4 regions of the Ensifer sp. EB106-03-01-XG145 genome follow, and region 2 is predicted to be linked to each of the others. Evidence: predicted binding sites of a transcription regulator. Region 2 holds the regulator's gene; each other region holds the start of a gene.
The links. Region 2 encodes PhoB, which activates phosphate uptake and scavenging genes when phosphate is short. Its sites were predicted from a motif close to TGTCATNNANCTGTCAT; they were not measured.

Region 1: a site for PhoB is predicted at 3,242-3,258, ahead of AC3WWH_RS22350 (UDP-2,3-diacylglucosamine diphosphatase). Genes of this name have one in related genera too.
Region 3: a site for PhoB is predicted at 5,349-5,365, ahead of AC3WWH_RS11545 (DUF2794 domain-containing protein). Genes of this name have one in related genera too.
Region 4: a site for PhoB is predicted at 3,990-4,006, ahead of phnC (phosphonate ABC transporter ATP-binding protein). Genes of this name have one in related genera too.

What each region holds. Positions count from the first base shown of each region.
Region 1 covers NZ_JBYTEC010000010.1:86,274-94,189, reverse strand. Annotated here, with positions in the region: gene dgcA (N-acetyl-D-Glu racemase DgcA) at 101-1,084, shown strand; gene AC3WWH_RS22355 (MFS transporter) at 1,036-2,256, opposite strand; gene AC3WWH_RS22350 (UDP-2,3-diacylglucosamine diphosphatase) at 2,354-3,190, opposite strand; gene AC3WWH_RS22345 (NADP-dependent malic enzyme) at 3,363-5,675, shown strand; gene AC3WWH_RS22340 (helix-turn-helix transcriptional regulator) at 5,958-6,695, shown strand; gene AC3WWH_RS22335 (acyl-homoserine-lactone synthase) at 6,838-7,479, shown strand; gene AC3WWH_RS22330 (DUF2865 domain-containing protein) at 7,607-7,916, shown strand, end outside.
Region 2 covers NZ_JBYTEC010000001.1:465,407-473,322, reverse strand. Annotated here, with positions in the region: gene AC3WWH_RS02345 (O-succinylhomoserine sulfhydrylase) at 1-239, shown strand, start outside; gene apaG (Co2+/Mg2+ efflux protein ApaG) at 478-870, shown strand; gene AC3WWH_RS02335 (Hsp33 family molecular chaperone) at 892-1,881, opposite strand; gene argF (ornithine carbamoyltransferase) at 2,162-3,079, opposite strand; gene AC3WWH_RS02325 (aspartate aminotransferase family protein) at 3,180-4,379, opposite strand; gene AC3WWH_RS02320 (GcrA family cell cycle regulator) at 4,801-5,322, shown strand; gene phoB (phosphate regulon transcriptional regulator PhoB) at 5,391-6,074, opposite strand; gene phoU (phosphate signaling complex protein PhoU) at 6,334-7,047, opposite strand; gene pstB (phosphate ABC transporter ATP-binding protein PstB) at 7,098-7,913, opposite strand.
Region 3 covers NZ_JBYTEC010000003.1:189,215-197,130, reverse strand. Annotated here, with positions in the region: gene AC3WWH_RS11565 (ABC transporter ATP-binding protein) at 1-509, shown strand, start outside; gene AC3WWH_RS11560 (ABC transporter permease) at 506-3,058, shown strand; gene AC3WWH_RS11555 (Bax inhibitor-1/YccA family protein) at 3,282-4,019, shown strand; gene AC3WWH_RS11550 (GNAT family N-acetyltransferase) at 4,142-4,699, shown strand; gene AC3WWH_RS11545 (DUF2794 domain-containing protein) at 4,924-5,328, opposite strand; gene AC3WWH_RS11540 (DUF1223 domain-containing protein) at 5,642-6,415, opposite strand; gene acnA (aconitate hydratase AcnA) at 6,622-7,916, opposite strand, start outside.
Region 4 covers NZ_JBYTEC010000011.1:89,957-97,872, forward strand. Annotated here, with positions in the region: gene AC3WWH_RS23595 (amino acid ABC transporter permease) at 1-810, opposite strand, end outside; gene AC3WWH_RS23600 (NAD(P)/FAD-dependent oxidoreductase) at 828-2,108, opposite strand; gene AC3WWH_RS23605 (transporter substrate-binding domain-containing protein) at 2,182-3,009, opposite strand; gene AC3WWH_RS23610 (YciI family protein) at 3,430-3,807, shown strand; gene phnC (phosphonate ABC transporter ATP-binding protein) at 4,070-4,912, shown strand; gene phnD (phosphonate ABC transporter substrate-binding protein) at 4,999-5,904, shown strand; gene phnE (phosphonate ABC transporter, permease protein PhnE) at 6,086-7,048, shown strand; gene phnE (phosphonate ABC transporter, permease protein PhnE) at 7,058-7,916, shown strand, end outside.

The sequences.
Region 1 (7,916 bases), on a different contig from region 2:
AAATCCTTACACCGTCATAACCGCTCGTATCGTTGCTGTCACCCGAACCTTCGACCGGTGGCGATACCAGCCCTTCAGAATGCAGGCCGGAGACGTTTTCATGTCACTTTCTCTCGATGCAGCGGTGGAACATTTCCCGATCGCAGGCACCTTTACGATCTCGCGCGGCTCCAAGACGACGGCGAGCGTCGTTACTTGCCGAATCAGTGACGGCACCCACACCGGTTCCGGCGAGTGCGTGCCCTACGGCCGCTACGGTGAAACGATCGATTCAGTGTTGGCCGAGATCGCTTCCATTCGCCCGCGCATCGAGGCTGGCCTGACCCGTGTCGAACTGCAGCGCCAAATGAAACCAGGCGCCGCACGAAATGCCGTCGATTGTGCACTGTGGGACCTGGAGGCCAAACAGAAAAACAAGCCTGTTCATGCGCTTGCGGGCATAGCCTCACCCGACGCACTGACCACCGCCTACACGTTATCGCTCGCCGAGCCAGACGCCATGCGCGAACAGGCGGCGAAATATGCCCACCGCGCACTCCTCAAGATCAAGGTCGGCACACCGGACGATGCCGCGCGTATCCGCGCCGTACGGGCCGGCGCGCCTGAGAGCCGCATCATCCTCGATGCCAATGAGGGTTGGACGCCCGAAACCCTCGCCTATCACTTCGCAATCTGCGCCGAGGAACGGATCGACCTGATCGAACAACCGCTGCCCGCCGGGCGCGACGAGGCACTGGCGACGATTGCCCGCCCCGTACCCATTTGTGCGGATGAAAGCGTGCACGCGACCGAGGACCTCGCCGCGCTCGTCGGCCGCTACGACGCGGTCAACATCAAGCTCGACAAGACCGGCGGCCTTACCGAAGCGCTACGCATGCGTGATGAGGCCGTGTCCCTCGGCCTTAAGGTCATGGTCGGTTGCATGGTCGGCAGTTCGCTGGCGATGGCCCCGGCGATCCTAGTGGCCCAGGGCGCCGATTTCGTCGATCTCGACGGGCCGCTGCTGCTCGCCGAAGACCGCACACCCGGCCTGCGCTACGAGGCTTCGCTGGTCTTCCCGCCGGAGCCGCGCCTCTGGGGCTGAAGATACCAGGCGGCGACCGCAAAGCAGCAGCCGGCAAAGGCGACGACCGACATCGAATAGAACCCCTTCACCCCGTACCAGGCGTAGAAGTAGCCCGATAGGAACGTCAAGATCGCGGTGAAGATGCCGGTGTAGAAGAAGTAGAGCCCCTGGGCGGACGCTTCCTGGGATTCCACCACCCGCTCGACGAGCTTGTGCTGCATGCCGGTGTGCATGATCGCATAGGTGAAGGCGTGGAAGCACTGGAGGATGAAGTAGCCGCTGAAACCGAGATCCATCGGGAAGATGATCCAGCGCACCACGGCGAGCGAACAGCCCGACAGGATCATCACCCAGACGCTGAAACGGCGGCTGATCGCCTTGGCGAAGATGAACATCGTCACTTCGGCGGCCACGCCCGCGCTCCAGAGCAGGCCGATCTCGGTGCCGCTGTAGCCGATGTGCTGCCAGTAGATCGCCGAGAAGGCAAAAAGCATCGCGTGGCTGGCATTGACCAGCGTCACACCGATCAGGAGCAGCTGCAGGTCGAGCTGCTTGAGCGACTTCGGCGGCGGCTCGGTGAGCGCGGTGATCGGCGATGGCCGGCGCGGCTTGCCGACACGCGGCGCCGCATAGGCCATGGCAATCGTCAGGCCGAAACCGATCGCCATCGCCGGCAGCACCATGTCGCTGCCGAATATGCCGACCATCCAGCCGCCGAGCATGGTTGCGCCGATGAAGGCGACCGAGCCCCAGAGCCGCATATGGGCGTAGTCGAAGCCCCAGCGGCGGACGCCAGAAAGCGCGATCGCCTCGACGATCGGCACATAGGGCGAATAGACCGCCGATTGCAGCGTGTAGATGACCAGCACCGGCCAGAAGTCGCGGAAATAGAACAACACCAGAGCGGTTGCGAGCGACAGGAAGCCAGACCAGATCAGCACGATCGTCCGCTCGCCGAGGCGGTCGGCGATGACGCCGGCGATCGGCGCGGTGATGACGCGCACGAACATCGGCAGCGCCAGCACGACGCCGATCTCGAAGTCGCTCATCGAGAGCGTGCTGAGCCACATCGGAAAATACGGCATCGCGAAGCCGTTGACGATCAACGGCGCGCAGAAGAGCAAGGCGATGCGAAGCGCGAAATGGCGCGGCGGAGGGCCCACGGATGCGGGCGCTGAGGAGGGAATCATCGGCTGACCTGATGGCTGTGCTCAATCTCTAGCACAGCCCTGGCATGCCTCGCCATAACCTAGTTTTCGCGACAGGAGGTGACCTGTCGCTCTCCGGTTACGCAGCGCGCTGTGTCAGCAATTGGGCAAGCAGCTTGTCGGCTTCACCAGAGGCTTCGCCCTCAAGCGCGCCACCGCGCATCTGATGCCAGGTGATGAGTTCCATCGTGCCATCATGGTGCTCGGCGATCGCCGTGCAGCTTTCCACCCAGTCACCGGTATTGATGTAGCGGATATCGCCGATGTCCTCGATGACGGCATGGTGGATGTGGCCGCAGATCACCCCTTGAGCGTCGTGGCGGCGGGCTTCCTCGGCAACCACCTTCTGGAATTCGCCGATGAAGTTGACGGCGTGCTTCACCTGGAGCTTGGCCCAGGAGGAGAACGACCAGTAGGGCATGCCGAGGCGGCGGCGGATGGCGGCCAGGCCGATATTGATGGCGATCGCCGTGTCATAGGCCCAGTCGCCGAGATAGGCGAGCACACGGGCATTGCGGACCACGACGTCGAATTCGTCGCCGTGCAGCACCAAATAGTTACGGCCGTCGGCACCCTCGTGCATGTAGCGCTGCGCCACCTCGATGCCGCCGAAGTGCACGCCGGGAAAATCGCGCAGGAACTCGTCGTGATTGCCGGGGATATAGACGATGCGGGTGCCCTTGCGGGCCTTGCGCAGAAGCTTCTGGACGACGTCGTTGCAGTTCTGCGGCCAGTACCAGCTGCGCTTCAGCCGCCAGCCGTCGACGATGTCGCCGACCAGCACAATCGTCTCCGCTTCGTGATGCCGCAGGAAATCGAGCAGGAAGTCCGTCTTGGCGGCCTTCGACCCGAGATGGACGTCGGAGATGAACAACGTCCTGAGCTTTCGTACGGAGTTGTCTTGCTGCGCCGTCATGCCAGCCTCGTCTTTAATTACGCTTCCTGCCCCCGTGAAAACCAGACTCGTGTTTCAGGAAGATGACATGAGTGCCTTGCCGCCGGTCTGGCCGCCGAAATCAGCACGGCAAACTGTACCTCGCTCCGAATTCATGCCAAAAGGCACGACCACGAATGAGGAATGTGAGAGCATGAACACGGGCGACAAGACGAAATCCCACATCGGTCCGGCCAGCGGCGACATCGACCAGCAGGCCCTTTTCTTCCACCGTTACCCGCGCCCGGGAAAGCTCGAAATCCAGCCCACCAAGCCGCTCGGCAACCAGCGCGATCTGGCACTCGCCTATTCGCCCGGCGTGGCCGCGCCATGCATCGCCATCCGCGACAACCCGGAAACGGCCGCCGACTACACGGCGCGCGCCAACCTGGTCGCGGTCATCTCCAACGGCACGGCCGTGCTCGGTCTCGGCAATATCGGGCCGCTCGCCTCCAAGCCGGTGATGGAAGGCAAGGCCGTCCTTTTCAAGAAGTTCGCCGGCATCGACGTCTTCGACATCGAGATCGACGCCTCGAGCATCGAGCGCATGGTCGACGTGATCTCGGCGCTGGAGCCGACCTTCGGCGGCATCAATCTTGAAGACATCAAGGCGCCCGAATGTTTCGAGGTTGAGCGCCAGCTGCGTGAAAAGATGCAGATCCCGGTCTTCCATGACGACCAGCACGGAACCGCGATCATCGTCGCCGCCGCCATCCTCAACGGCCTGGAACTCGCCGGCAAGGATATCGCCAAGGCGAAGATCGTGACGTCGGGTGCCGGTGCGGCAGCACTCGCCTGCCTCAACCTGCTCGTCATCCTCGGCGCCAAGCGCGAGAACATCTGGGTGCACGATCTCGAAGGCCTCGTCTACAAGGGCCGCGAAGTGCTGATGGACGAGTGGAAGTCCATCTACGCCCAGGAGAGCGACAACCGCGTGCTCGCCGACAGCATCGGCGGCGCAGACGTGTTCCTCGGGCTTTCCGCTGCCGGCGTCCTGAAGCCGGAACTGCTGGTGCAGATGGCCGAAAAGCCGCTGATCATGGCGCTTGCCAACCCGACGCCGGAAATCATGCCGGAAGAGGCCCGTGCCGCCCGTCCGGACGCGATGATCTGCACCGGCCGCTCGGACTTCCCGAACCAGGTCAACAACGTTCTGTGCTTCCCGCACATCTTCCGCGGCGCGCTCGATTGCGGCGCAAGAACGATCAACGAAGAAATGAAGATGGCGGCGGTCCGCGCTATCGCCGGCCTTGCCCGCGAGGAGCCGTCCGACGTTGCCGCTCGCGCCTATTCCGGCGAAACCCCGGTCTTCGGTCCCGACTACCTGATCCCCTCGCCGTTCGATCAGCGCCTGATCCTCAGGATCGCGCCGGCCGTCGCCAAGGCGGCTGAGGAAAGCGGCGTCGCCACCCGTCCGATCCAGGATTATGACGCCTATCTCGACAAGCTGAACCGCTTCGTATTCCGCTCGGGCTTCATCATGAAGCCGGTGTTTGCAGCCGCGAAGAACGCCCAGAAAAACCGCGTGATCTTTGCCGAGGGCGAAGACGAGCGCGTGCTGCGCGCTGCCCAGGTGCTGCTGGAAGAAAGCACGGCCCGACCGATCCTGATCGGCCGTCCGCAGATCATCGAGACGCGCCTGCGCCGTTACGGCCTGCGCATCCGTCCGGATGTCGATTTCGAAGTGGTGAACCCCGAAGGCGATCCGCGCTACCGCGACTATGTCGAGGATTATTTCGCCCTCGTCGGACGCCTCGGCGTCATCCCGGAGGCGGCCCGTACGATCGTGCGCACCAACACGACGGTGATCGGTGCGCTTGCGGTCAAGCGCGGCGAAGCCGATGCGCTGATCTGCGGCGTCGAAGGCCGGTACTCCAGGCACATGCGCGACGTTTCGCAGATCATCGGCAAGCGCGAAGGCGTGCTCGACTTCTCCGCCCTCAGCCTGCTGATCTCGCAGCGCGGCGCGACCTTCTTCACCGACACCTATGTCAGCTACTGCCCGAGCGCCGAGGAGATCGCGCAGACGACCGTCATGGCCGCGCAGGAAATCCGCCGCTTCGGCATCACGCCGCGTGCAGCGCTCGTCTCGCATTCGAACTTCGGTTCGCGCGACTCGGAAAGCGCCACCAAAATGCGCAAGGCGCTTCAGCTCGTGCGCGAACTCGCGCCTGACCTCGAAGTCGACGGTGAAATGCACGGCGATGCGGCGATCTCGGAAGCGCTGCGCCAACGCGTCATGCCGGACAGCAGCCTGCCGGGTGAAGCCAACCTGCTGGTCTTCCCCAATCTCGATGCCGCCAACATCACGCTCGGCGTCGTCAAGACCATGACCGACAGCCTGCATGTCGGTCCGATCCTGCTGGGTTCGGCGCTTCCCGCGCACATCCTTTCGCCTTCGGTCACATCGCGCGGTGTCGTCAACATGGCGGCCCTCGCGGTCGTCGAAGCCAGCCATCCGGGCTGACATGATACCGCGGAGATCGCCTTCGATCTTCGCAGCTATCAGGCGCCAGACCGGCGCCCCCAATGCCATATCCAGGCGTCGCGCAGTTGTTGAGCGCGACGCTCTATCGCCCGAGAATCACAGCGGAATCATCCTCTGCTGCCCGCTCGCGCGATCCGGTCGCAAGAACCGGCAATCGAAAATTGCAAAATTGGCACCACACACCAAACGGGTAAGTTTGCGCTGGACAAAAGGTGAACCTCTAACCATGCTGTGGCTTCGGACGAGATTCGGTGTTGTGGCATGACTGAGCAGCAGGCTGTCCTCGACATGCTGGAAATCCTGGAAGGCGGGGGCTGTGTCGAGCCCGCTCATTTCTTTACGCTGATGCGCCGCACGTTCCGCATTGCCCATCTCCTGTACCTCGAAGCCGAGCCCTATGCGGACGAGCTCAAGATCTGCCGCCTGCATCACACCTTCGGCGCCTATGCCGCCGAGATCTACCGTTCGCGCGGCCTTCACCGAATCGATCCGATCCTGAAGCTCGCGCTTGGCGGCGTGCGCCCGGTGGAATGGACGATGGCGCGACATCGGTTCCCGGAATGCGAGCCTTTGTTCCAGGCCGCGCAGGAAATCGGCATTTCCACCGAGGGCGTTGCCTTGCCGCTGCCATCGCCCGCAGGTCGGACGGCGCTGCTGGCAATCAACGTCAACATGCCGGCCGACGAATGGACGGCCTATCGGCGCCAACATCTGCGCGATTTCCAGCTCGCCGCGAATCTTTTCCATGCGGCCATGCTGGAACATGGCGCAATGGCCGGCGGCCTTTCGGCGCGTGACATGCGCCTCACCGGTCGCGAAACCGAGGTTTTGACCTGGGCCGCCGCCGGCAAGAGCTATTGGGAAATCGCCACTATCCTCGGCATTTCCGAACGCACTGTGCGCTTCTTCATGACCAATGCGAGGCGCAAGCTGAATGTCGTCTCCAACACGCAAGCGGTCGCCCAGGCCGTCCGCCATGCGCTGATCCCCACCGTTTGACGCAGCTCGCGCCAATGCCCTCCCAAAACCCCTCGAAATCTAGTGGGAAATATCGCTGATTTAAACTGTCACTACCGACAGTTACGCGACCGCCGCCAGCCTGACAGCATCCGCCCATCCCAAGACAAGGATGGAGAAAAAGATGATCAGGATCCTGAACGGAAAGACCCGAGCACAGCACCCGCAGGCCGTCGACGACATGTTCCGGCTGCGCAAGCGCGTCTTCCACGACTTCCTGAAGTGGGACGTTCAGACGGACGGCGCATGGGAAATCGACAACTACGACACGGCGAACCCGCTCTACGTGCTATCCTACGCTCCCGACGGCCGGCTGCGTGGCTCGCTGAGGCTGCTGCCGACGCTCGGCCCCAACATGCTGGACGATACCTTCCCGATCCTGCTCGGCGACAATCCGGAAATCCGCAGCGCCTCGGTGTGGGAATCGAGCCGCTTCTGCATCGAGCCCGAGATTTCGCAGGACCGCGCCTCCAATCAGGTGACGATCGCCGCCGCCGAGTTGATGTGCGGTGTCGGCGAACTCGGTCTCGCCTCCGGCATCAGCCACATCGTCACGGTCACCGACGTGTTCCTGGAGCGCATGTTCCGCCGCATGGGATGCCCGGGCGAGCGCATTGCCGAACCCCATCGCATCGGCTCGGTCTTCGCCGTTGCCGTCGCCTGGGAAGTGACTAACGACCTGCTTCAGCGCATGAAGGCCATTGCCGCCATCGAAGGCACCGTTCTCGAACGCCCGATGTCGCTCGAAACCGCCCGCGCCGCTTGAATGCCATCGCCGGCCGGAGCCGTTAACGCAAACCGCCGCTTGTCGTTGCACGATCACCGACAAGCTCTATGATGGAGGTGAAACAGGAATTGCCGCTGGCAGCCGCCCATATCAGAAGGCCGGCATCATGCGGCATCAGGAAGAGACTTCGCCCGTGTTCCCGCGCTTGAAACACGTCGCTGTGGTGCTTGTGCCGCTGGCCCTGGTCGGTGCCGATCCTTCGCTGGCATCGACCGTGTGCGACCGGCTGAATACCCGGCTTGCGCAACTGCCCGACATGGTCGCCACCACTGCGGATGCCCGGGACTATGCCAGCGCCATCTCACGACAGAATATCGAGCTGCGCCGGGCGAAGAACGACCGCCGCCGCGCGGGCTGCGGTGGCGGCAGCGTCGTCACCTTCGATGGCGGCGACCCCGACAGCTGCGGGGAGCTCG
Region 2 (7,916 bases):
GCAAGGATGCGGCCTTCGCGCTGCAGAATGCGCTCGAGATCGTGCGTATCTCCAACAATCTCGGCGACTCCAAGAGCCTGATCACCCATCCGGCAACGACCACGCACAAGAACCTGACCGACGAGGCCCGCGAAGAGCTGGGCATTTCCGCCGGCACGGTGCGTTTCTCGGCCGGCATCGAAGACAGCGAGGATGTCGTCGAGGATTTCGCCCGCGCGCTTGAGGCCGTCAAAGCCTGACGCAACGAAAAGATACGGCCGCCGCGACAGACGGCGGCCATCGATCCCTCGTGGCGCTCATGCAGCGGGCGCCCCGCCATCCAATATGGCCTCACCAGCGGGATCGAGCGGGTTCGAACAGCCGATCCGGATACCCGCAAGCCCTTGCCCCAGAATGGGTATGCACAATCTTGCCGTTATTCTTGACGAAACCATCTTGCTGTAGAATACCCTGAAAGACCGAAGCAAGGTGTTGCCCATGTATCGCGCTTTGACCCGCGACATAGAAGTTACGGTGGAGCCGTACTATCTCGAAGAGCAGTCGGACCCCGATGACGGCCGCTATGTCTGGGGCTATCGCATTGTCATCTCAAACCATTCGGACGCAGCCGTGCGGTTGATGACCCGCTACTGGCATATCACCGATGAGAATGGGCAGGTCGATGAGGTCAGCGGTCCCGGCGTGATCGGCGAACAGCCGCTGCTCAACCCCGGCGACACCTATGAGTATTCGTCCGGCTGCCCGCTGGATACGCCGTCGGGCGTGATGTTCGGCCATTACAGTATGGAAGCGGAAGGCGGAGAGACCTTCAACGTGGCCATCCCCGCCTTCTCGCTCGATTCACCCGGGCTCGTGCGTACCCTGAACTAGCTTGATCCGGAGTGGCGCCGGCTACTGCGGACGCACTTCGCTTGCCTCGAAACGATAGGTCGTCGAGCAGAATTCGCAGGTGACCTTCACGGCCCCCTCCTCGATGGTGCTTTCGATATCATCAGCGTCCAGATTGGCGAGCACCGAACGCAGCTTCTCGCGCGAGCAGCTGCAACGGTCAAAGACCGCCTGCGGCTCATAGACGCGAACGCCGCGCTCGTGAAACAGCCGGTAGAGCAAGCGTTCGGTTCCGACCATCGGGTCGGTCAGCTCGTCGGTGTCGATCGTCTCGACCATCACCTTGGCTTCCGCCCAGAGATCGTCATCCTCGAAGACGCCTTCCCCGTCATCGCCATCGCCGCCGGAAAGATCAGGCTGGCGCATGCGCTCCGGCGCTTCCGGCAGGAACTGCGCGACCATGCCGCCGGCACGCCAGCGATGGCGCGGCTTGCCGCTTTCATCGCGGTCGAGCAGCTCGGCAACGCCGAGCCTGACCTTGGTCGGGATCTGCTCTGACTGGCGGAAATAGACGCCAGCGATTTCTTCCAGCGTGGCGCCGTCCAGCGCAACGATGCCCTGATAGCGCTGAGTATGAGCGCCCTGGTCGATGGTGAAGGCGAGTACGCCCTTGCCAAGCAGTTCATGCGAAAGGGTGCGGCCATCCTTCTCGGCGTCGGCAAGCGCATCTGCATCGTAGCGGGCATAGGCGCGCACGCGATCCGGCGTCGAGAAGTCTGCGACGACGAGATCGACCGGACCATCGCCTTTCGTCTGGACGATCAGCTTGCCTTCGAACTTCAGCGAAGTGCCGAGCAGAACCGTCAGCACGACGGTTTCGGCAACGAGCCGCGCGACCGGAAGCGGATAGTTGTGGCGCTCCAGAATTGCGTCGAGCATCGGGCCGAGCTGCACGGCGCGGCCGCGCACGTCGAGGCCTTCCACCTGGAAAGGCACGACGTGATCGTCACCGGCGAAGTCGAATTCACCAAGCCCTGGCGTCATGTCAGTCATGTCTTGCTCCTTGCCTCAGCAACTGCGTTGCGCCGGGGACATTCCTGTCCCCCGGCGCAACGTGCCCGCTGTCTCAATCGATCCCGCGATAAACGGATTGTCCACCGGATATGTGCCATCAGCCATTGCGCCGCGCACCACCCGTGGCAGTCGGCGCTTCACTGTTGCCAGGAGCGCCCTGCAGCCGCCTAGATCGTGTCGCACGGCGGCAATGTCAATAGCCGGCCTCACAGCCGCCGAAGCGCTGCGCCATCGCGCTCACCGCGGCGCTCGCAAGGGCCTAGACGAGCCCCATGCACCAGGCGATGATCGACTTCTGCGCATGCAGGCGGTTTTCGGCCTCGTCGAAGACCACCGACTGCGGACCGTCGATCACCTCGTCGGTCACCTCCTCGCCACGGTGCGCCGGCAGGCAATGCATGAACAGCGCATCGGATGCCGCTTGCTTCATCAGCGCCTCGTTGACCTGATAGGGCTGGAAGACGTTGTGGCCGCGGGCACGATGCTCCTGGTTCATCGACACCCAGGTGTCGGTGACAACGCAATTGGCGTTGGCGACCGCCTGCTCGGCATCGTGACACAGCAGGATCTCGCCGCCGTTGTTGCGGGCCCAGTTCAGGATCTTGTCCTGCGGCTCGGAGCCGAGCGGCACGGCCATGTTCATGCGATAGCCGAAGCGGGCGGAGCCTTCGATCAGCGAGTGCAGCACGTTGTTGCCGTCGCCGGTCCAGGCGATCGTCTTGCCCTTCACCGGTCCGCGATGCTCCTCGAAGGTCATGATGTCGGCCATGATCTGGCACGGATGGGTGTCATCGGTCAGGCCGTTGATGACGGGTACCGTCGCGTGTTCTGCCAATTCCAGCAGGCGGCGATGGTCGGTGGTGCGGATCATGATCGCGTCGACATAGCGCGACAGGACCTTCGCCGTATCGCCGATCGTCTCGGCGCGACCGAGCTGCATCTCCGTGCCCGAAAGGAACAGGGTTTCGCCGCCGAGCTGGCGCATGCCGACATCGAAGGACACGCGGGTGCGGGTGGACGGCTTTTCGAAGATCATCGCCAGCATCTTGCCGGCGAGCGGCTTCTCGGCGGTTCCGGCCTTGGTCGTCGCCTTTCGGACGCGGGCATCATCGATGATCGTCCGAAGATCGGCGGCCGTCATGGCCGAAAGATCGAGAAAGTGTCTGGTGCCTGCCATCGTACTCGGTTCCTCAAAAAATCGAACCTATGTGCGCCACGCAGCGGCGTGAACGCACGAAGGTCATTCTACCATCCTGGGTCAGTCTTGGCCCTATCGGTCAGGCCGCAGCGTTACCACTTGCCTTCCGCACTGCTTCGGCGGCGCGCTCGATGCGTGCGAGGCCCTCGCGTGCTTCCTCCGCCGTCACCGTCAACGGCGGCAGCAGGCGCAACACGTTGTCGCCGGCCGGCACGGCCAGGAGCTTCTCGGCGCGGATCTCCTTCAGGAGATCCGCCGAGGGGCCCTTTACCTTGATGCCCAGCATCAGGCCATCGCCGCGGATATCTTCGATGATATCGGGATAGCGATCCTTCAGCGAAGCAAGACCCTGGCGGAAGACGAGCGCGACGTCGCGCACATGGGCGAGGAAGCCATCAGCGAGGATGACGTCGAGCACGGCGTTGCCGACGGCCATCGCCAGCGGATTGCCGCCATAGGTCGAGCCATGCGTGCCCGCCACCATGCCGGCGGCCGCCTCTTCCGTCGCCAGGCAAGCGCCGAGCGGGAAGCCGCCACCGATACCCTTGGCAACGGCCATGATATCCGGGCGGATGCCCGTCCACTCATGGGCGAAAAGCTTGCCGGTGCGGCCGACGCCGGTCTGAACCTCGTCGAGGATCAGGAGCAGGCCGAATTCGTCGCAGAGGGCGCGCAGTTCCTGCATGAATTCCTTGGTCGCGGGACGGATGCCGCCCTCGCCCTGGATCGGCTCGATCAGGATCGCGGCGGTCTCCTCGGTGATCGCATTCTTGACGGCTGCGAGGTCGCCGAACGGAACCTGGTAGAACCCTGGGGCCTTTGGCCCGAAACCTTCAATGTACTTTTGCTGACCACCGGCCGCGATCGTCGCGATCGTGCGGCCGTGGAAGGCGCCCTCGAAGGTGATGATGTGAAACTTCTCCGGCTGGCCTTTGGCGAAGTGGTAGCGCCGCGCCGTCTTGATCGCGCATTCCAGCGCTTCCGCACCGGAATTGGTGAAGAAGACCCGATCAGCAAAGGTTACGGCGGCCAGGCGGCGTCCAAGACTTTCCTGACCGGGAACCTCGTAAAGGTTGGAAAGGTGCCAAACCTTCTCGGCCTGCGCCTTCAGCGCCTCGACGAGATGCGGATGCGCATGGCCGAGCGAGTTCACGGCAACGCCGGCAGCGAAGTCGAGATAGCGCGAGCCGTCTTCGGCGATCAGCCAGACGCCCTCTCCTCGCTCGAAACGCAACGGCGCGCGCATGTAGGTATCGTAAAGCGGCGTGGTTGCAGTCATGCGAGGCTCTCCTTCACTCCAATCGGCATCGGTCCCGCTGCTTCATGCGGCCCGATAAAAATCAAAAATGCCGCCTTTCGGCGGCGCAGGCACTATTCCTATTTCGCACTGCAATGTCAACAAAACCAAGCCTTGCAGCGCGGTAACGAGATCCATTTCCCTGCGACGAAAAAATCGGCCGGAAGGGCTTGCAAAAATGCAACGCTGATCGAGCAAGTTGGGGAAAACTACGAATTCGATTCGGCGTGATTCCCCGGACTCTTGCCACGGAGTCCGGCGGTCAGTACGTTAACATTCAATTACTAGACGCATGCGGCGGACCTAGTCACCAAAAGAGTTATCGCGTTTGCAACCTCGAGATTCAACCGGGGTGCGGTGAGGGATTCTGCCATCCCCAACGCTGAGAACGGAGAGTGCAGAAATGAACTGGACTGACGAGCGGGTGGAGAAACTGAAGAAGCTTTGGTCCGAGGGCCTGAGCGCAAGCCAGATCGCGGCACAGCTCGGCGGCGTCAGCCGTAACGCTGTCATCGGCAAGGTTCATCGCCTGAGCCTTCCCGGCCGCGCCAAAGCCGGCGGCAGCACCACTGCGGCAGCCCGCCCGAAGCGGCCGACCTCGGCGCCGCGCGCTCCGAACTACGCCTCGCGCGTTTCGACCCGCACCGTTGCCCGTCCGTCCGGCGCCACCGTCCTCAAGGAAGAGATCGAAGTCGATCTCGTTGCCGAGCAGGATTTCAGCATCCAGACCGACGTGGTCGTGCCGATGTCGCGCCGCCTCGAGCTGACCCAGCTCACCGAACGCACCTGCAAGTGGCCGATCGGCGACCCGCTGAAGGAAGAGTTCCACTTCTGCGGCAACGATTCCCCGGAAGCTTCGCCCTATTGCAGCTTCCATGCGCGGCTTGCCTACCAGCCATCCGCCGAGCGCCGTCGGATGCGCTAAGGATCCGCACAGGACCAAAACGAAAGGGGCCGATCGGCCCCTTTTTTATTGACTTCTGTTTGCCCTTCTCAGCTTTCGAGCGAGTAGCCGGCGCCGCGCACGGTGCGGATGACATCAGGCATGGTCGAGAAGTTCAGCGCCTTGCGCAGGCGGCCGACATGCACGTCGACGGTCCGCTCGTCGACATAGATGTCGTGGCCCCAGACGCCGTCCAGCAACTGCGAGCGCGAGAAGACACGGCCCGGAGAGGACATCAGGAACTCCAGCAGGCGGAACTCCGTCGGCCCCAGGCGAACTTCGCGGCTGCGACGATGGACGCGATGGGTTTCCCGGTCGAGCTCGATGTCGCCGCAGCGCAGCAGCGTCGAGAGAACTTCGGGCTTCGCCCGACGGAGCATCGCCTTGACGCGGGCCATCAGCTCCGGCGTGGAGAAGGGCTTGACCACATAGTCGTCGGCCCCGGTCGCGAGACCGCGAACGCGCTCGCTTTCCTCGCCGCGCGCCGTCAGCATGATGATCGGCAGCCGCTCCGTCTCCGGGCGCTGGCGCAACCTACGGCAAAGCTCGATGCCGGAGACGCCCGGCAACATCCAGTCGAGGATCAGAAGGTCGGGCAGGCGTTCCTGTAGCCGGATCTCCGCCTCGTCACCCCTGAGGATCGTATCGACGTCGAAGCCTTCAGCTTCCAGATTGTAACGCAGCAGGACGCTCAGCGCCTCTTCGTCTTCGACCACGGCGATTTTTGGCAACATCAGATAACGTCTCCTTACCGCGAGCGCCGCGCGGGTCCAGCGGACCGGCCGGCACTCAGACACTCTAAATCTGGAGCACCCCCGCCAATTTCAAAGGCGGTGCGAAAAGCCGCATGCTTCAGATGCAGGAATTCGGGGCCGCGACCGAAGCCGCGACCGGATGATATTCATGGGGCATGCATTGCGAACGGCGCGTTTAACGCCAGAGCGGGATGAGGAAAAGTGTATGCGGTTGTCCCCCGCATCCCGCTCCAACCTTCTAGTCGTTGACCGAGCCCAACGTCGACGTGTTGTCATCCTTCGGGCGCTCGCCCTCCGGCTGGGCACCCGTCGCCATGTAATAGATCGTCTCGGCGATGTTGGTCGCGTGGTCGCCAATACGCTCGATGTTCTTGGCACAGAACAAAAGATGCGTGCAGGGCGTGATGTTGCGCGGATCTTCCATCATGTAGGTGAGCAGCTCGCGGAACAGCGAGGTGTAGATCGCGTCGATCTCCTCGTCGCGTTCGCGAATGCTGTTGGCCTTCTCCGGCGAGCGCGAGGCATAGACGTCGAGCACTTCCTTGAGCTGCACCAGAGCGAGCTCGGCGAGGTGCTCGAGACCGCGGGCGAGCTTGCGCGGGATGCCGGAGCCGGCGACCGCGATCACGCGCTTGGCGGTGTTCTTGCCGAGGTCGCCGACACGCTCCAGGTCGGAGGCAATGCGGATCGATCCCATGATCTCGCGAAGGTCGGCGGCGACAGGCTGGCGCTTGGCGATCGTCACGATCGCCTTCTCGCCGATCTGACGCTCGGCATCATCGAGAACGGTGTCGTCCGAGATTACCTTCTGCGCCAGCGCCAGGTCGGAATTGACCAGGGCGCGGACGGATTCGGCGACCATCTGCTCGGCGAGACCGCCCATTTCCGAGATGCGGCGCGTCAGGTACTTCAGTTCTTCGTCATAGGCGGACATGATATGCATGGACATGATCGTCGATCCTTACGGGCGCTTTCCAGTGACTGTTGCAGCCGTGATGGGCCTCAGCCGAAGCGGCCCATGATGTAATCCTGGGTGCGCTGGTCATCCGGGTTGGTGAACATCTTGTCGGTGTCGTTCTCCTCGACGAGATTGCCGAGGTGGAACATGGCGGTGCGCTGCGACACGCGGGCGGCCTGCTGCATCGAGTGGGTCACGATGACGATCGTGAAGTTCGTGCGCAGTTCGTGGATGAGTTCCTCGACCTTGGCGGTCGCGATCGGGTCGAGTGCCGAGCAGGGCTCGTCCATCAGGATAACTTCCGGGCTGACGGCAACAGCGCGTGCGATGCAAAGGCGCTGCTGCTGACCACCGGAAAGGCCGGTACCCGGCTCCTGCAGGCGGTCCTTCACCTCGTTCCATAAACCTGCCTTCTGCAGGCTGGTCTCGACCACCTCGTCAAAGTCCGCCTTGGTGCGGGCAAGTCCGTGGATGCGCGGACCGTAGGCGACGTTGTCGTAGATCGACTTCGGGAACGGGTTCGGCTTCTGGAAGACCATGCCGACGCGGGCGCGCAGTTCGACCACATCGATGGTCGGATCGTAGATGTCGTCTTCATCGAGCGTGATCTTGCCGGTGACGCGGCAGTTCTCGATGGTGTCGTTCATGCGGTTCAGCGTGCGCAGGAAGGTCGACTTGCCGCAGCCCGACGGACCGATCAGCGCCGTTACCGTGTTCTCGCGGATGTTGAGGTTGACGTCGAAAAGCGCCCGCTTCTCGCCGTAGTAGACCGACACATCCTTGCCGATCATCTTGAAGGGAACCGTGTTCATTTTCTGATCCAAGGCTTTCTCGACCGCTGCTTCTGACATGATGTTCATAGT
Region 3 (7,916 bases), on a different contig from region 2:
TGCATCGGCTTGACGAGGACCGGGTGGCGGACTTCCGCGGGCGCAACATCGGCATCGTCTTCCAGTCCTTCCACCTCATCCCCAACATGACCGCGCTCGAAAACGTCGCGGTGCCGCTCGAACTCGCCAATGTGGCCGGCGCCTTCGAGATCGCGCGCAAGGAACTCGTCGCCGTCGGTCTCGGCGAGCGGCTCAGCCACTATCCCGGCCAGCTTTCCGGCGGCGAACAGCAGCGCGTGGCGATCGCTCGCGCCTTGGCGCCTTCGCCGAAACTGCTAATCGCCGACGAGCCGACGGGCAACCTCGACGCCGAAACCGGACGCCAGATCGCCGATCTGCTTTTCGCCGAACAGCGTGACCGCGGCATGACACTCGTTCTCGTGACGCATGATGCGGCTCTTGCCGCACGTTGCGTGCGGCAAGTCCGCGTCCGCTCCGGCGAGATTGTCGCCGGCGGCGAGGCGGGGCCGCTTGCGGTGACGCCGCGCCAGGAGGCGGCCTCGGCATGAGCGGCGCGTCATCGGTTCGGCTGCGGCCGCTGCTTGCCCTTCGCCTGGCACTGCGCGAAATGCGCGGCGGGCTTAGAGGTTTCTACATTTTCCTCGCCTGCATCGCGCTCGGGACCGCGGCGATTGCCGGCGTCAATTCGCTGTCGCAATCGATCACCGCGACGATCGCGACGCAGGGGCAGGAACTGCTCGCCGGCGACATCCGCTTCGAGCTCAACAATCGCGTGGCGACCGCGGACGAGCGCGCCTATCTCGACAGTCTCGGAACCGTCGCGGTTTCCGCCGGCTTGCGGTCGATGGCGCGGTTGCCCGACGGATCCAACCAGGCGCTGGTCGAACTGAAGGCGATCGATGCCGCCTACCCGCTCTACGGCGCGCTGGAAAGCGAGCCGAGCCGTCCGCTGCATGAGCTTTTGGCGCGCGATGGCGAGACCTTTGGCGCCGTCGTGGCGCCGCTGCTGCTCGACCGTCTTGGCGTGCAGGTGGGAGATGAGATCCTTCTCGGCAACGCCAGGATCCGGATCTCCGGCACGATCGTGCGCGAGCCGGACGCCTTGTCCGACGGCTTCGGCTTTGCCCCCCGCCTGATGGTCTCGGCCGAGGCGCTGGCCGTGAGCGGCCTGGTGCAGACAGGAAGCCTTGTCGAGCACAGCTACAAGGTAAAGGTCGCGGGCCCGGCGCAGCTCGCGGCCATTCGCACCGACGCCGAGAAGCGCTTTCCGGCGGCCGGCTGGTCGATCCGCACCAGCGCCAACGCCGCGCCGTCATTGACGGCGAACATCACCCGCTTTTCGCAGTTCCTGACGCTTGTCGGGCTGACGGCGCTGATCGTCGGCGGCGTCGGCGTCGCCAACGCGGTGCGCGCCTATCTCGACCAGAAGCGCAGCGTGATCGCGACCTTCAAATGCCTGGGCGCTCCTGCCTCGCTGGTGGCGATGATCTATCTTGCGCAGATCCTGATGATCGCCTTGATCGGCATCGTGATCGGCCTGTTGCTTGGCATGCTGATCCCCTTCATCGCCGCGCAGTTCCTGGCAGATCTATTGCCGATCTCGACGGAGTTTCATCTCTATCCGGGGGCGCTCGGTCTCGCCGCGCTCTTCGGCGTGCTGACGGCACTGACCTTCGCCATCCTGCCGCTCGGGCGGGCGCGGGCCATTCCGGCAACCGCGCTCTTCCGCCAGCAGGGTTTCGACCCCTCCGGCTTTCCGGCATGGCCCTATTTGCTCGGCGCCGTCGCTTGTCTTGCCGCGCTCGCGGGGCTCGCGATCTGGACGGCCTACGACCGCTATATTTCGCTGGTGTTCCTGGGCGCGATCGCCTTTGCCTTCATTGTCCTGCGCGTCGTCGCGCTCGCGATCGCCTGGCTTGCGCGCCGCAGCCCGCGGGTCAACTCGCCGGCCCTCAGGCTGGCGATCGGCAACATCCATCGCCCCGGCGCACTCACGTCCTCGGTCGTGTTGTCGCTGGGTCTTGGGCTGGCGCTGCTTGTAACGTTGGCTCTGATCGACGGCAATCTGCGCCGCGAGCTTACCGGCAGCATGGCGGAGCGGGCGCCGAACTTCTTCTTTGTCGATATCCAGGGCAACGAGATCGAAGGCTTCCGCTCGGTGCTCAACCGGACGATCCCGAAGGGCAAGGTCATCGAGGTGCCGATGCTGCGTGGCCGGATCATTGCCTTCAACGGTGAGGACGTGAACAGCCGCAACGTGCCGCCCGGCGGCCAATGGGTGCTGCGCGGCGACCGCGGCATCACCTATGCCAAGAACAAGCCGGAGAACGCGACGCTTTCCGCGGGCACGTGGTGGCCGGCCGACTATAGTAGCGAGCCCCTGGTTTCCTTCTCGGCGGAAGAGGCCGGCGAACTCGGCCTGAAGATCGGCGACACCGTGACCGTCAACGTGCTTGGCCGCAACATCACCGCCAAGATCGCCAATTTCCGCAACGTCGAGTGGGAATCGCTTTCGATCAACTTCGTCATGGTGTTTTCGCCGAACACCTTCGCCGGTGCGCCGCATGCGTGGTTGGCAACGGTCATCGATCCGGCAGCGACGCCGGAAGAGGAGGCGGCGGTGCTGAAGGCCGTCACCAACGCCTATCCGACGATCACAAGCGTGCGGGTGAAGGATGCTCTCGACATCGTGAACGGGCTGCTTGGACAGTTGGCAACCGCCATCCGGGCGGCGGCCGCAGTGGCGCTCGTCGCCTCCGTCCTGGTGCTTGCCGGTGCGCTCGCCGCTGGCAACCGGGCGCGCGTCCACGACGCCGTGGTGCTGAAAACGCTGGGTGCGACGCGCGCGACCCTTATCCGGGCGTTCAGCTACGAATATGCCATTCTCGGCCTCGCAACGGCGGTTTTCGCCCTGTTTGCCGGCGGAGTTGCCGCTTGGTTCGTCGTCAGCCGCATCATGAAGTTGCCGTCAGACTTCCTGCCGGATGTCGCGATCCTGACCGTCGTCGGGGCGCTGGTGATGACCGTCGGCATCGGTCTTGCCGGTACCTGGCGTATTCTCGGGCAGAAGGCGGCGCCGGTCCTGCGGGAGCTTTGAGCGGTGAAGTTAACCGTAAATCCCTGTCGTGCATGCCGGAAACGGCCGGATGCGTTCGAATCCAGGGGCTTCGGGTCTTGTACGCAACGGGTTTCGGCATCATATTTATCCACAGGCATGCTGGAGCTCCGCAGCGGCGCCTGGGCGTGGAAGCCAGCCTTCCAAAGCGAGACTGTTCGCCGCCCGACACCGTAACTTCCACCGGAGCTTAAATGAGGAAACAATGGCTGATCTGAGAAACTACCAAACCCGAATGTCGCCCGCCGGCGCTCAGGCGGGTGCCGTGATCGATGAGGGCCTTCGCGCGTACATGCTGAAGGTCTACAACCTGATGGCCCTGGGCCTGGCGATCACCGGCGTGGCAGCTTACGGAACCTATGCGCTTGCCGCCTCCAATCCGGCATTCGCCCAGCTCATCTACGCTTCGCCCCTGAAGTGGGTCGTGATGCTGGCGCCGCTGGCGATGGTCTTCTTCATGAGCTTCCGCATTAATTCGATGAGCGTCTCCGCAGCACAGACGACGTTCTGGATCTATGCCGCCCTGATGGGCCTGTCTCTGTCGTCGATCTTCCTGGTCTTCACCGGCCAGAGCATCGTGCAGACGTTCTTCGTCACGGCCGCTTCGTTCGGCGCTCTGTCGCTCTACGGCTACACGACCAAGAAGGACCTGTCGGGCTTCGGCACGTTCCTGATCATGGGCCTCTTCGGCCTGATCATCGCGTCGCTCGTCAACATCTTCCTTGCTTCGTCGGCCCTCGGCTTCGCGATCTCCGTGATCGGTGTTCTGATCTTCGCTGGCCTCACCGCCTACGACACGCAGAAGATCAAGGAAATGTACTACGAAGCCGATGACAGCACCGTTGCCGGCCGCAAGGCGATCATGGGCGCGCTGACGCTCTACCTCGACTTCATCAACCTGTTCATGTTCCTGCTGCAGTTCATGGGCAACCGGAACAACTAAGCTTGAAACGAATAGCGGAAAAGGCGGCCTCGGCCGCCTTTTTTGTTGCCGGAAATAGTTGATCGCGTCCCGGCCCCCATGGGAGTAAAGGACGACGAAACCTCGAGATGCAGTTTACCGCCATGTCCCTGAGTCTGCGTGACGCCACCTTGGCCGACCTTCCTGCCATCGCAGCGATCTATCGCGAATCCGTACTGAACGGCGTCGCCACCTATGAGATCGAACCTCCTTCCGAAGCGGAGATGCGAAACCGCTTCGAGACGATCATCGGCAACGGCTACCCCTATGTGGTCGCATGCGATGGCAGCGGATCGATCGTCGGCTATGCCTATGCGTCCGCCTTCCGGACGCGCACGGCCTATCGCTTTCTGGTCGAGGATTCGATCTACCTGGCGCCGGAAGCGCGCGGCAAGGGTGCTGGCAAGGCGCTGCTCGTCGAACTCATTCGTCGTTGCACCGAGCTCGGCTTCCGGCAGATGGTTGCGGTGATCGGCGGTGCCCACCCGGCATCGATCGCCGTACACAGTTCGCTCGGCTTCGAGCATCAGGGCACGATGAAAGCGACCGGCTTCAAGCATGGCCGTTGGCTCGACACGGCGATCATGCAGCTCGCGCTTGGCGAGGGCCAGAAGAGCGATCCGCCGGAAGACGTCTATCCAGACACGCTCTATCAGAACTGATCGTCGCCTCGCGGACGCCCGACATGCGCTGATTGCAGTCGGCCGTCCCGGGGCGGGTCAAAGCCCTGCGTCGGAAGAGGTCGCCGCGCATCTCACCGGGACGCCGGTGCGGATCAGGTCTTAAGGCGCGTCGCGATCTTGCAGGTCCGCTCCCAGCGCTTCAAGCTTCTGATATTTCGCATGTCGTTATCGCAAAACCGCTGCGCACCTTTGCGCGGCATGCTTCAGGTTTCCACCAGCTTCAGGACCTTGTCGAACACCTTGAGCACCTGGGCGAGCTCGTGGCCGCGTTTCAGGATCGTGCCGTGAATGTTCAGCACGCTATAGGCGCCCTGTTTCGTCGACAGCTTCGGGTTCTTCTCGATCCGGTAGAGCGGCATTTCTCCCGAACGCTTGAACACCGAGAAGACCGCGCGGTCCTTCAGGTGGTCGATGGCGTAGTCCCGCCATTCGCCTTCGCCGACCATTCGACCGTAGACCCAAAGGATTTGGTCCAACTCGCGGCGATGGAAAGTGATGGGGGGAGGGTTCTTGGCGTTCTTGTATTCGTGAAGATGGACGACCACTTCGGAAGTGATCTCGCGCTGATGGCGCGCCTCGCCTTGCGGCAAATCCGGCTCATCGGTCATCGGCAATCCGGCCTTCTGTTGTGACAGAACGATAACAGTGTGCCTGACGTGAGCCGAAAAGCAAGCCGGAAGCCGTTGGACGAAGAGGGCATTTCTTACCTCTGCCCCATTTCAGTCAAATCGCCGCCCCAATTCACCGCAAAACTCGCGAGCGCTGACGGACAGAGTCGTTGCCACCGTATGTCCGGTCAGGTCGTCATGCTGCGGGAGTTCACCGAACGCAGCCATGGCCGGTTCGGTCCGGTAACTTCGAACCCTCAGCCCCAGCCCCTCGATGCTGCCGGGCCGAACCACCCCCTTGCGCCGCGCCCGCTTACAATTTGCCTTGCGGGCCGGCGAGCACGGCCGTGGCGCCGATGATCGCGCCCGGCGTTTCCTTGTCCTTCATCGATTGCAAGAGAACGGCACAGCCGCTGTTGCCGGGCCGCTCGGTCAGAACCGTTGCGGGAAGGGTGAAGGTTGCCGGCTTTCCGTCCCACATGCCGATCGTCTGAATGTCGCGCACGGCATGCCAGTAGGGGATTTCCTTGCCGCTGTTCTCCCCCTTCTCCATCTTCACCACTTTCGCGCGGTCGAAATAGACGACGACGACGTTCGCCTTGCCGATGCCGCTACCGACGTTGATCTGGATTTCTTCGCCCTCAATCTTCGCCTCGACGGGAACGGCAAGCCCCTTGCCTTCGGCCTTCATCGTCTCCAGCCGCGTCTTGATCGCCTGAAGATTGCCGCCGTTGACATGGTCGCGCCCGTTCAGGATCGCCTGGGGCGTATAGACGCCATTGCGGCCGAGCATGCGCGCATAGGCGTATTGCCGTTCGGTATTTTCCTTGGAGGCCAGGGTGTCCGCCCAACCGAGATAGTTCCAGTAGTCGACATGGTAGGCGAGCGCCACGACGTCACCGCCATCGACAAGGGCCTTCAGTGCCGCATCGGCCGGCGGGCAGGAGGAACAGCCCTGGCTGGTGAACAGTTCCACGACGCCTTTGATCACCTGTCCGTCCTGTGCCCCGGCCGGTGCACCAGCGGCTGCGAACAGCCCGAAAGCCAGTGCAAAAGGGCGAATGAAAGAACGGTCTGCGGATGTCATGGCGTCACTTCGTTGGGGGCCGTCGGCCTACTCCTTATGGGGGAGTTCATTACATACGCCGGCCACGCATCAACGGGAAGTCACGTTGGAGTGAGGTGACGGGTGAGCACGGGCTTGTGTTGGGACGTTTTGGGATTTGACGACCAAAGAAAGAGCCGGGGCGCCTTTCGACGTCCCGGCTCCAATGCTTCGCGATGGTCTGGCGATCAGGCGGCGAGGTCGCGCAGAACCGTCTGCAGGATGCCGCCGTTGTTGACGTAGGTCACTTCGTCCAGCGTATCGATCCGGCAGATCAGCGGAATTTCCTTCACGCTGCCGTCGCCATAGGTGACCTTGGCAACGCGCTTTTCGCGCGGCTGGACATTGGCGAGGTTGTCGATGGTGACGATTTCATCGCCCTTGAGGCCCAGCGATTCCCAGGTCGTGCCCTCTTCGAAGACGAAGGGGATGACGCCCATGCCGACCAGGTTCGAGCGGTGGATACGCTCGAAGGACTGCGCGACGACGGCCTTGACGCCGAGCAGGTTGGTGCCCTTCGCAGCCCAGTCGCGCGACGAACCGTTGCCGTACTCGACGCCGGCGAAGATGACGAGCGGAACGCCCTCTTCCTTGTACTGCATGGCGGCGTCGTAGATCGACATCTCTTCCTTCGACGGATAGTGGATGGTGTAGCCACCTTCCTTGCCGTTCGGGCCGAGCATGTGGTTGCGGATGCGGATGTTGGCAAAGGTGCCGCGCATCATCACCTCATGGTTGCCGCGACGCGTACCGTACTGGTTGAAGTCGGCAACGCCGACGCCATGACCGATGAGGTAGGCACCAGCCGGCGAGGCTGCCTTGATCGAACCGGCCGGCGAGATGTGGTCGGTGGTGATCTTGTCGCCGAACAGGCCGAGGACGCGCGCGCCCTTGATGTCGGAGATGCCGGAGCCGGACTTGCCCATGCCGACGAAGTAGGGCGGGTTCTGCACGTAGGTCGAGCCATCGTCCCAGGCGTAGGTCTGGCCCGGAGGAACCTGAACGGCCTGCCAGTTTTCGTCGCCCTTGAAGACGTCCGCGTACTTGGTCGCGTAGAGTTCGCGGGTGACGTACTTGAAGATGAACTCCTGGATTTCCTTGGAGGTCGGCCAGATGTCCTTGAGGAAGACCGGGTTGCCGTCCTTGTCTTCGCCGAGCGGTTCGTTGGTCAGGTCCTTCTGGACCGTACCGGCGAGTGCATAGGCGACGACGAGCGGCGGCGAGGCGAGGTAGTTTGCCTGGACGTCCGGCGAGATACGGCCTTCGAAGTTGCGGTTGCCGGAGAGAACGCCGGCGGCGATCAGGCCCTTGTCGTTGATCGTCTTCGAGATCGGCGCCGGCAGCGGACCGGAGTTGCCGATGCAGGTGGTGCAGCCGAAGCCGACGAGGTTGAAGCCGAGCGCGTCGAGGTCCTTCTGCAGGCCGGACTTGGCCAGGTACTCACCGACGACCTGCGATCCCGGTGCGAGCGAGGTCTTGACCC
Region 4 (7,916 bases), on a different contig from region 2:
CCCGACGACGGAGACGAGCGAAGAGTCCTTCAACATGGCGATGAACTGGTTGCCGGTCGGCGGGACGATGACGCGCATCGCCTGCGGCATGATCACCAGCGCCATCGTCTGGCTCGGGCTAAGGCCGAGTGCGGTCGCGCCTTCCGTCTGGCCCCGCGGGATGCTCTCGATCCCGGCCCGGAAGATCTCCGTCATATAGGCGCCATAGCAGAGCGACAGCGCCAGGATGCCCGCCGGCACCGCGCCGATGACGTAGCCGACCTGCGGCAGGCCGAGATAGATGATGTAGATCTGCATCAACAAGGGCAGACCGCGGAAGAGCGAGGTGTAGAAGGTCGCGAGACCGTAGATCACGCCGTTCTTCGACAGCTTCGCAATTGCCCCGACCAGCGCGATGAGGGTGGCGATCGCGATCGAGATCACCGAGATATAGAGCGTCGTGACGACGCCCTGGGAGACCAGGTAGCCGATCTTCTTGGCGATGAAGGCGAAGGACAGATCGAACGAGTAGAAGAACAGCATCAGCAGGACGAAGAGCTCGACCCAGACGCCGATCACCTGTCCGCTACGCGGCAATTGCCGCAAAGCCTTCCAGTTCGCTACCGCGATCAGCGCGACCATCAAGGCGCTGACCAACCGGCCGAGCGCTGGATTGGCTTCCAGCCACCCTGCCGAAGTCGGCAGCAGATGCCCAATCCAGGCGGGGCTGATGCCGAGCCCGTAGATCGCCAGCGTGACGAGCGCCAGCATGAGAAACATGCCGGACCGTCGCGCGACATCCGGATAAGTCAGTATCAGACGACCAATCATCTCAAAATCTCCGGCGTTCAGGCCGCGCGCTCGCGCCACCAGTCCTGTGCCTGCAGTTTCCAGTAGGTGAGTTGAGCAACCGCCAGCCCGGCATAGCCGCCGGCCCAGACCAGACCGAACGGCCGGAAGAGCTTGTAGCGGTCTGACTGTCCGAGAATGCCTTCGGCTACCAGCTTGCCGCCGATCGCCGTGGTGTTGAGCCCGTGGCCGCCAAAGGCGGTGCAATGCCAGACTCCCGGCCGCATCTCGCCGATCTGGGGCATCAGGTGGCGTGCATAGGACATCAGCCCAGACCAGGCGAGTTCGGTCTTCAGTTCCTTGAGTTGCGGATAGGTGCCCGTCATCTCGCGCCGCAATTCGGCAGCAAGGGCCGCCGGCGAAGCTGCCCGCGTGGTGATCCGCCCGCCCCAAAGCAGTCGCTTGCCCCCATCCACCAGCCGGTAATAGTCCCCGGCGCGGCGGTTGTCGCCGATCGCGTCGCGGGTGGCGATGGCAGAACGGATCAGGTCCGGCGCTTCTTCGCTCAGCATCACATAGGTGGCGATCGGCAGGAACGCCCGCTGCAGCCGGCCGTTGAGCGCGCCGGTATAGCCGCCGGTCGTGAAGACGACCTGGCGGGCCTTGACGCGGCCGCGGGCGGTCGACACCGTCTTTTCGGCCCCGTCGAGTGTGCTCGCCGTTGCCGCCGAGCCTTCGTAGATCCGCCCACCCAGCCGTTCGATCTCTTCTGCCACCGCACGAAGGTAGTTGAGCGGGTGCATGTGGAATGCCTTGGGGTCGCGCAGACCCTGGAAATAGCGCTTCGACTTCAACACCGCGCGAATATGCTCGGTGTCGAAGTATTCCAATTCGTATCCGTAGTTTTGACGCATCGCGTCGGCATGTGCCTTCATGCTGCCGTCGTCGTCATAGCGCAGCACGCTGGTGATGCCGGGCTGCGCATGCGCGCTCTCGATCTTCAGCGCCGCGATCGTATCGCGAACAAAATCCACGCCTTCGATCGACAGGCGGTGGATCTGCCGCGCCCCTTCGGCACCGGCCATTCGGGCAATATTCTCGCCACCGGTCGCAAAACCGGGGCTGACGAAGCCTCCATTTCGACCGGAAGCCCCGAAGCCGATACTCTCGGCTTCGAGCACGACCACCGACTGCCCGGCGCGTGCAAGCTGAAGCGCCGTTGTCAGACCAGCAAGCCCACCGCCGACAACGACCGTGTCACATTCGATGGTTTCCGAAAGCACTGGTCTGACCTTCCGGTCGACCATCGTATTTTTGTAGTAGGTGTCGGGATAGGACATGTTCTCTCGCTCTGCGGACAGCGATTAAGGGTTGCGGGGCGGCACGAACTGCCGCCGCGCAGACTTGTCCAATTCAGTCGGCGCTATAGTCCTTGCCGTACCACTTGGTGGTAAAGCTCGCGAGCGTGCCGTCCTTCTTCATCTCCGCGATGAGGTCGCCGATCTTCTTCGTCCACTCGGGGTCGGTCTTTTCCGCGATCACGACAAGCGGCTCCTTGAACGCGTACTCGCCGTCAAGGACCCTGAGCGGATAACCGTTCTTGATGGCGTTGAGCGCTGTCTGTTCCGGCGCGATGACCGCATCAAGGCGCACGCCATTGCCGAGGCGCAGGTCGTCGAAGGGAAGCATGGAATCGGCGAAGGTGCGGATCTCGCCCGGTTCCAGCTTGTATTCGATCGGCGGAAGCCCCGGCGCGTCGATTTCCAACTGCCGGCGAATGAAATCCTCCGATGTCGTGGCCGTTTCAACGCCGACGACCTTGCCGTTCAGGTCGGTGACAGACTTCGCCTCGCTGTCCTTGTGCAGCACATAGACATAGGGGCTGTAGTAATAGATGCCGGCGAAGTCGATGACCTGGGCGCGTGCCTTGGTGGGGGTGACGGAGCCGACGCCGACGTCATAACGTCCCTGCCAGCGGCCGCCTGTCAAGGTTGCCCAGTCCGGCGTCTCGAAGCTGACCTCGACGCCAAGGCGCTTGCCGATCTCGCGGGAGACATCGATGTCGAAGCCGACCAGCTGGTTGCTGTCGTCGAGATAGCTCTGCGGCGGCCACCCGCTATTGGTGGCGACCACCATGGCCTTCTTGCTCATGACACGGTCGAGCGTCTCGCCTGCCTGCGCGGCGGTGGCAAGCGCCAGCGCGGCAGCGCCGACGGCAAGCTGTAGAACCAGTTTCCTCACGCATTCCTCCTGTTTGAACGTCAGCAATGGGTTCCCGTTTATGTAAGATGTCTGACAACATAAGTTAGAAAAGATCGATAAAGACGAGTCAAGGGCGGAAGCGCATCCGCTCCATGAAACGAAGTGATGGGACCATGTGTCTTCGTGATGAATGAGCCAATGAAGAGCCTCCGGCGCCGAGGCGCCGTCATACCGGCAAGAGGCAGCAGGGCATCCCGTCTCCGACTTCGGACAAGTACAGGACAAAGCGGCAATTCGGCGCGCGAACTCAAAAGCGCAGTTCCCGGATCGACCCCGGGCCTAGCGTCGGGCCACAGCATCCTTTGGGTGATTTCGAGAATGGAGTTCAAGCCAGAACCTCGCCACACCGATTGAAGCCATCGGCGAAACCTGACAGGAATGAGTCCGGGAGGACGGTTCATGTATTATGCGATCTTGGCTTATCACACCGCAGGCGTCGTCGAATCCTGGAGCGAGGAGGAGGATGCGGCCTTGATGTCCGAGCTGCTCCAGGTTCATGATCGCTTCGTTCAGCAGAAATCATTCGGACCGGCCGCACGGCTCGGCCCCGTCGAAGGTGCGATGACACTGAGGGGCAAGGGCGAAGGCATCGTCACAGACGGCCCTTTCGCGGAAACCAAAGAGCAGCTTCTCGGCCTCTATGTCGTGGACTTCCCGACGATCGAGGCGGCCATCGCAGCGGCACGCGACCTGCGACGCAGCAATCCAACGGCGATCTACGAGATCCGACCGATTGCGCTCTATGTTCCGGGGGCAACCTTGGAGCCTGGACCGTAGAGCCAGGAATCGCCTGGCGTTACTGTGCTAGGACGCGATCAGGCGACCGCCCTCGATCCAGCCGAATCTCAAGCTGCAATCTTGCGGGAGGTGGCCAATCGGGCACCCACCGGCGCGATATCGTTCACTTTTGATTAACCCAGCCCGCGCGGGTGTGAACTGTAACAGAACTTACAACAAACTGACATTTCGCTTTCATGAAGCGCCGATATGGCAGGTGTCATACCGATGACCGGTCTCCCCGAAAGAGGACCTGCTAGAAATGTTTCAGTTGAAGAGTGTAACCCGCCAGTTCGGCAAGAAGACAGCCGTAAGTTCGGTTACCTTCGACATCCCCCAGGGTCAGATGGTCGGCGTCATCGGCCGTTCGGGCGCCGGCAAGTCGACGCTGCTGCGCATGATCAACCGTCTCGTCGACCTGTCTTCGGGTTCGATCGTCTTCGACGGCAGTGAGGTTTCGTCGCTTCGCGGCGCTGCACTGCGCACTTGGCAGCGTGACTGCGCGATGATCTTCCAGCAGTTCAACCTGGTGCCGCGCCTCGACGTGCTCACCAACGTTCTGCTCGGTCGTCTCAATCACCGCTCGACAGTGCTCAGCATCCTCAACATGTTCACCCGCGAAGAACGCATCATGGCGATCGGCGCGCTCGAGCGCCTCGGCATCGAACAGACCGCACTTCAGCCCGCAGGCACGCTCTCCGGCGGCCAGCAGCAGCGCGTGGCGATCGCCCGCGCACTGATGCAGCAGCCGAAGGTTCTGCTCGCCGACGAGCCGATCGCCTCGCTCGACCCGCTGAACGCCAAAATCGTCATGGACGCACTGCGCGACATCAACGAACGCGACGGCATCACGGTCATCACCAATCTCCACACCCTCGATACCGCGCGCAACTATTGCGAACGCATCATCGGCATGGCGCATGGCCGCGTCGTCTTCGACGGCCAGCCCAAGGATCTGACGGCGGCAGCGGTTGCCGAGATCTACGGCGCCGACACGGGCATCGAGGAATCGATGACCTCCACCAGTATCAACATTCCGGCGGCCGAACCGCAGGAAGAAACGGCATCTGCCGGCCTCAAGCCGCTGGCACTGGCCGGCATCTGACGCCCGCCAGGATCGAAAGCCCGCGTCAAGGGCACCTCTTTGAAACCGAATAGGATCCGGCCAAGCCGGACACACGGGAGAACCTTATGCTGAAGAAAGCTCTGCTGGGCGCCGTCGCGCTCCTCGCCCTCGTCGGCCACGCCCAGGCTGAAGACCTCAAGGAATTCCGCATCGGCATTCTCGGCGGCGAAAACGAAGCCGACCGCCTGCGCAACTTCCAGTGCCTCGTCGACAAGCTGCCGGCTGCCATCGGCGTAGAGAAGGTCTCGCTGTTCCCGGCCGCCGACTATGACGGCGTTATCCAGGGCCTGCTCGGTGGCACGCTCGACTACGCCGAGCTCGGCGCTTCCGGCTATGCCAAGATCTACCTCGCCAAGGCTGACGCCGTCGAGCCGATCCTGACGACCGTTCAGACCGACGGTTCGACCGGCTACCACTCGATCATGGTTGCCCGCAAGGATTCCGGCATCACCAAGCTCGAAGACCTGAAGGGCAAGAAGCTCGGCTTCGCCGATCCGGACTCGACCTCGGGCTACCTCGTCCCGCTCGTCACCCTGCCTGAAGCGATCGGCGCGCCGGTCAAGGAATTCTTCGGTGAAACCGGCTTCGGCGGCGGTCACGAAAACCTCGTTCTCGAAGTCGTCAAGGGCACCTTCGATGCCGGCACGACCTTCGGCTCGGGTGTCGGCGAATTCAAGGACGGCTACACCTCGGGCAACCTGAAGAAGATGGTCGACAAGGGCATCCTCGACATGAACGACCTCGTCGAGCTCTGGAAGTCGCCACTGATCCCGAACGGCCCGATCGTCGTGCGCACCTCGATGAACGACGACATGAAGGCGAAGTTCAAGCAGTTCATGGTCGACCTGCCGAAGACCGACGCTGCCTGCTTCTCCGCCATCCAGGGCGGTGACTTCACCGGCTACACCGAAGTCAACTCCGATTTCTACAAGCCGATCATCGACGCCCGCAAGGCAACGATCGGCGGCTGATAGACCGCATCTTCCGGGAACGCTGGCCGCCCAAACGGCCAGCGTTTCACTGTTTGAAGGGGTGCTCGACACCAGCCCTTCAACCATACCCTACCGCTTTGTTTTCACGCATTTCCTGACGGAAAGCCGCTCCGTGCTTTTCCTTGAAATGCCATAGAGGCCGGCGCGAGCCGGAACGGTCATGGCAACTTCCCTGCTCCCGCGGAATCTGAGCGACAACGGCGCCGTCATCGAGCGCCATTGGCAGGAACTGAGTTCCCGCCGCCGGCTTTACTCCTGGCTCGGCTTCGGCATCCTCTTCCTGGCGCTCTCAGGCTCGCTCTGGTTCGCCAACGATTCCAACGCCGGCAAGTTCTTCGATCGCCTGCCGCATTTCTTCGACTTCGTCGGCGATCTCGCACCGCGTGACGGACTGGAAATCTTCCGTGCCATGTTCGACCTGCCCTCGCCCTATGACGACGGCAGCTTCAAATACAACTACCCGGACGGCCGGCTGTACCTGACCGACAGCTTCTATATCCCCGAATACCTGGACAAGATGCTGGAGACCGTGAACATCGCGATCTTCTCGACGATCATCGGCACGGCACTCGGTTTCGTGCTCTGCTTCTTCGCAGCGCGCAACCTGATGCCCAATCCGTGGATCCGCGGTACCGTTCGCCGGATCATGGAGATCCTGCGCGCCTTTCCGGAAGTGGTGATTGCCGGCTTCTTCCTCGCCATCCTCTCGCTCGGCCCCATTCCCGCGATCGCCGCGGTCTCGATCCACACGGTCGGTGCGCTCGGCAAGCTCTTCTACGAAGTGGTCGAAAACGCCGACATGAAACCGGATGAGGGCCTGCGTGCTGCGGGCGGCAACTGGATCGAGCGCGTCTGGTTCGGCATGGTGCCGCAGGTGCTGCCCAACTTCACCAGCTACTTCCTGCTGCGCCTCGAAATCAACGTGCGCGCCTCGACCATCATCGGCGCCGTTGGTGGCGGCGGCATCGGCGAGCTGCTGCGCCTTTCGATCGGCCAGGGCCACCAGGCGAAAACGCTTGCGATCGTCATCCTGCTGTTCGCGACCATTTTCGCCGTCGACCAGTTTTCCGCCTGGCTTCGCCGTCGCCTCGTTGGCGAACAGGCCTTCCAGCTTGCCCAGTAGGTGCGCGCTATGACCACGACCACACGACTGAGCCCGATGGAGATGGACGCGATCGCGGCCCGCCATCCCGAGCTCCTGAAATCCTCGACCTCCAAGCGTGTACGCACGGCAACGATCGCCGGCGGCATTGTCGTCTATCTCATCTTCAGCTGGTGGTTCTTCTCGATCGGTCAGGTGCTTGGAAACGCCAACTGGGGTATCGCCGGCACTTATCTCGCCGACTGGGTCTCCTACGAGGTGCGGCCCGAGATCCACATCGCCTCCGACCGGACAATGAGCCTCAACTATCAGCGCAATTCGCCGCTCGGGCCCAATCCCGATCCGGATTGGGTGGAACTCGACAAGGAGACGGTGACGCGCCGCGTGGAAACTCCGGCGTCGACGACGCAGGCGGCAAAGCCGAAGGCAAGCTCGTCCTTCAGCTTCATGACGCCCGGTTCAGCACTCGGCGGCACCACCACGGCCGAAGCTCAAAACCGCGTCGAAACCCGCACGGAAGAAGTCCTGACCCGAGTCGTCGTGACCTATGACCGCTCAACCAGGATCGAGATCGCCGACAGCCTGGTCAAGGCGACGCATGGCGGCGAGACCCTGGTGATGGCCATCGATGGCGCCGACAGGGTGATGCCGCAGGGCACGCTGCCCACCTGGGCGACGCAGAAGCGTCCGGGCGAGAAGATCGTGCTTGCATTCGGCGCCACCGGCTGGGCGGAAGTCGAAGGCGACGAGGTTTCTATCCGCAATCGCTTCTTCGGCTGGGCGAACTTCCTCTTCGACACCAACTCGCCCTTCTTCGGCAAGAGCTATGGCGAGGTCGCCTCGCTCATCATATCTGGCGAGCGCATCGATCCGTCCCGCTCGAACCTCT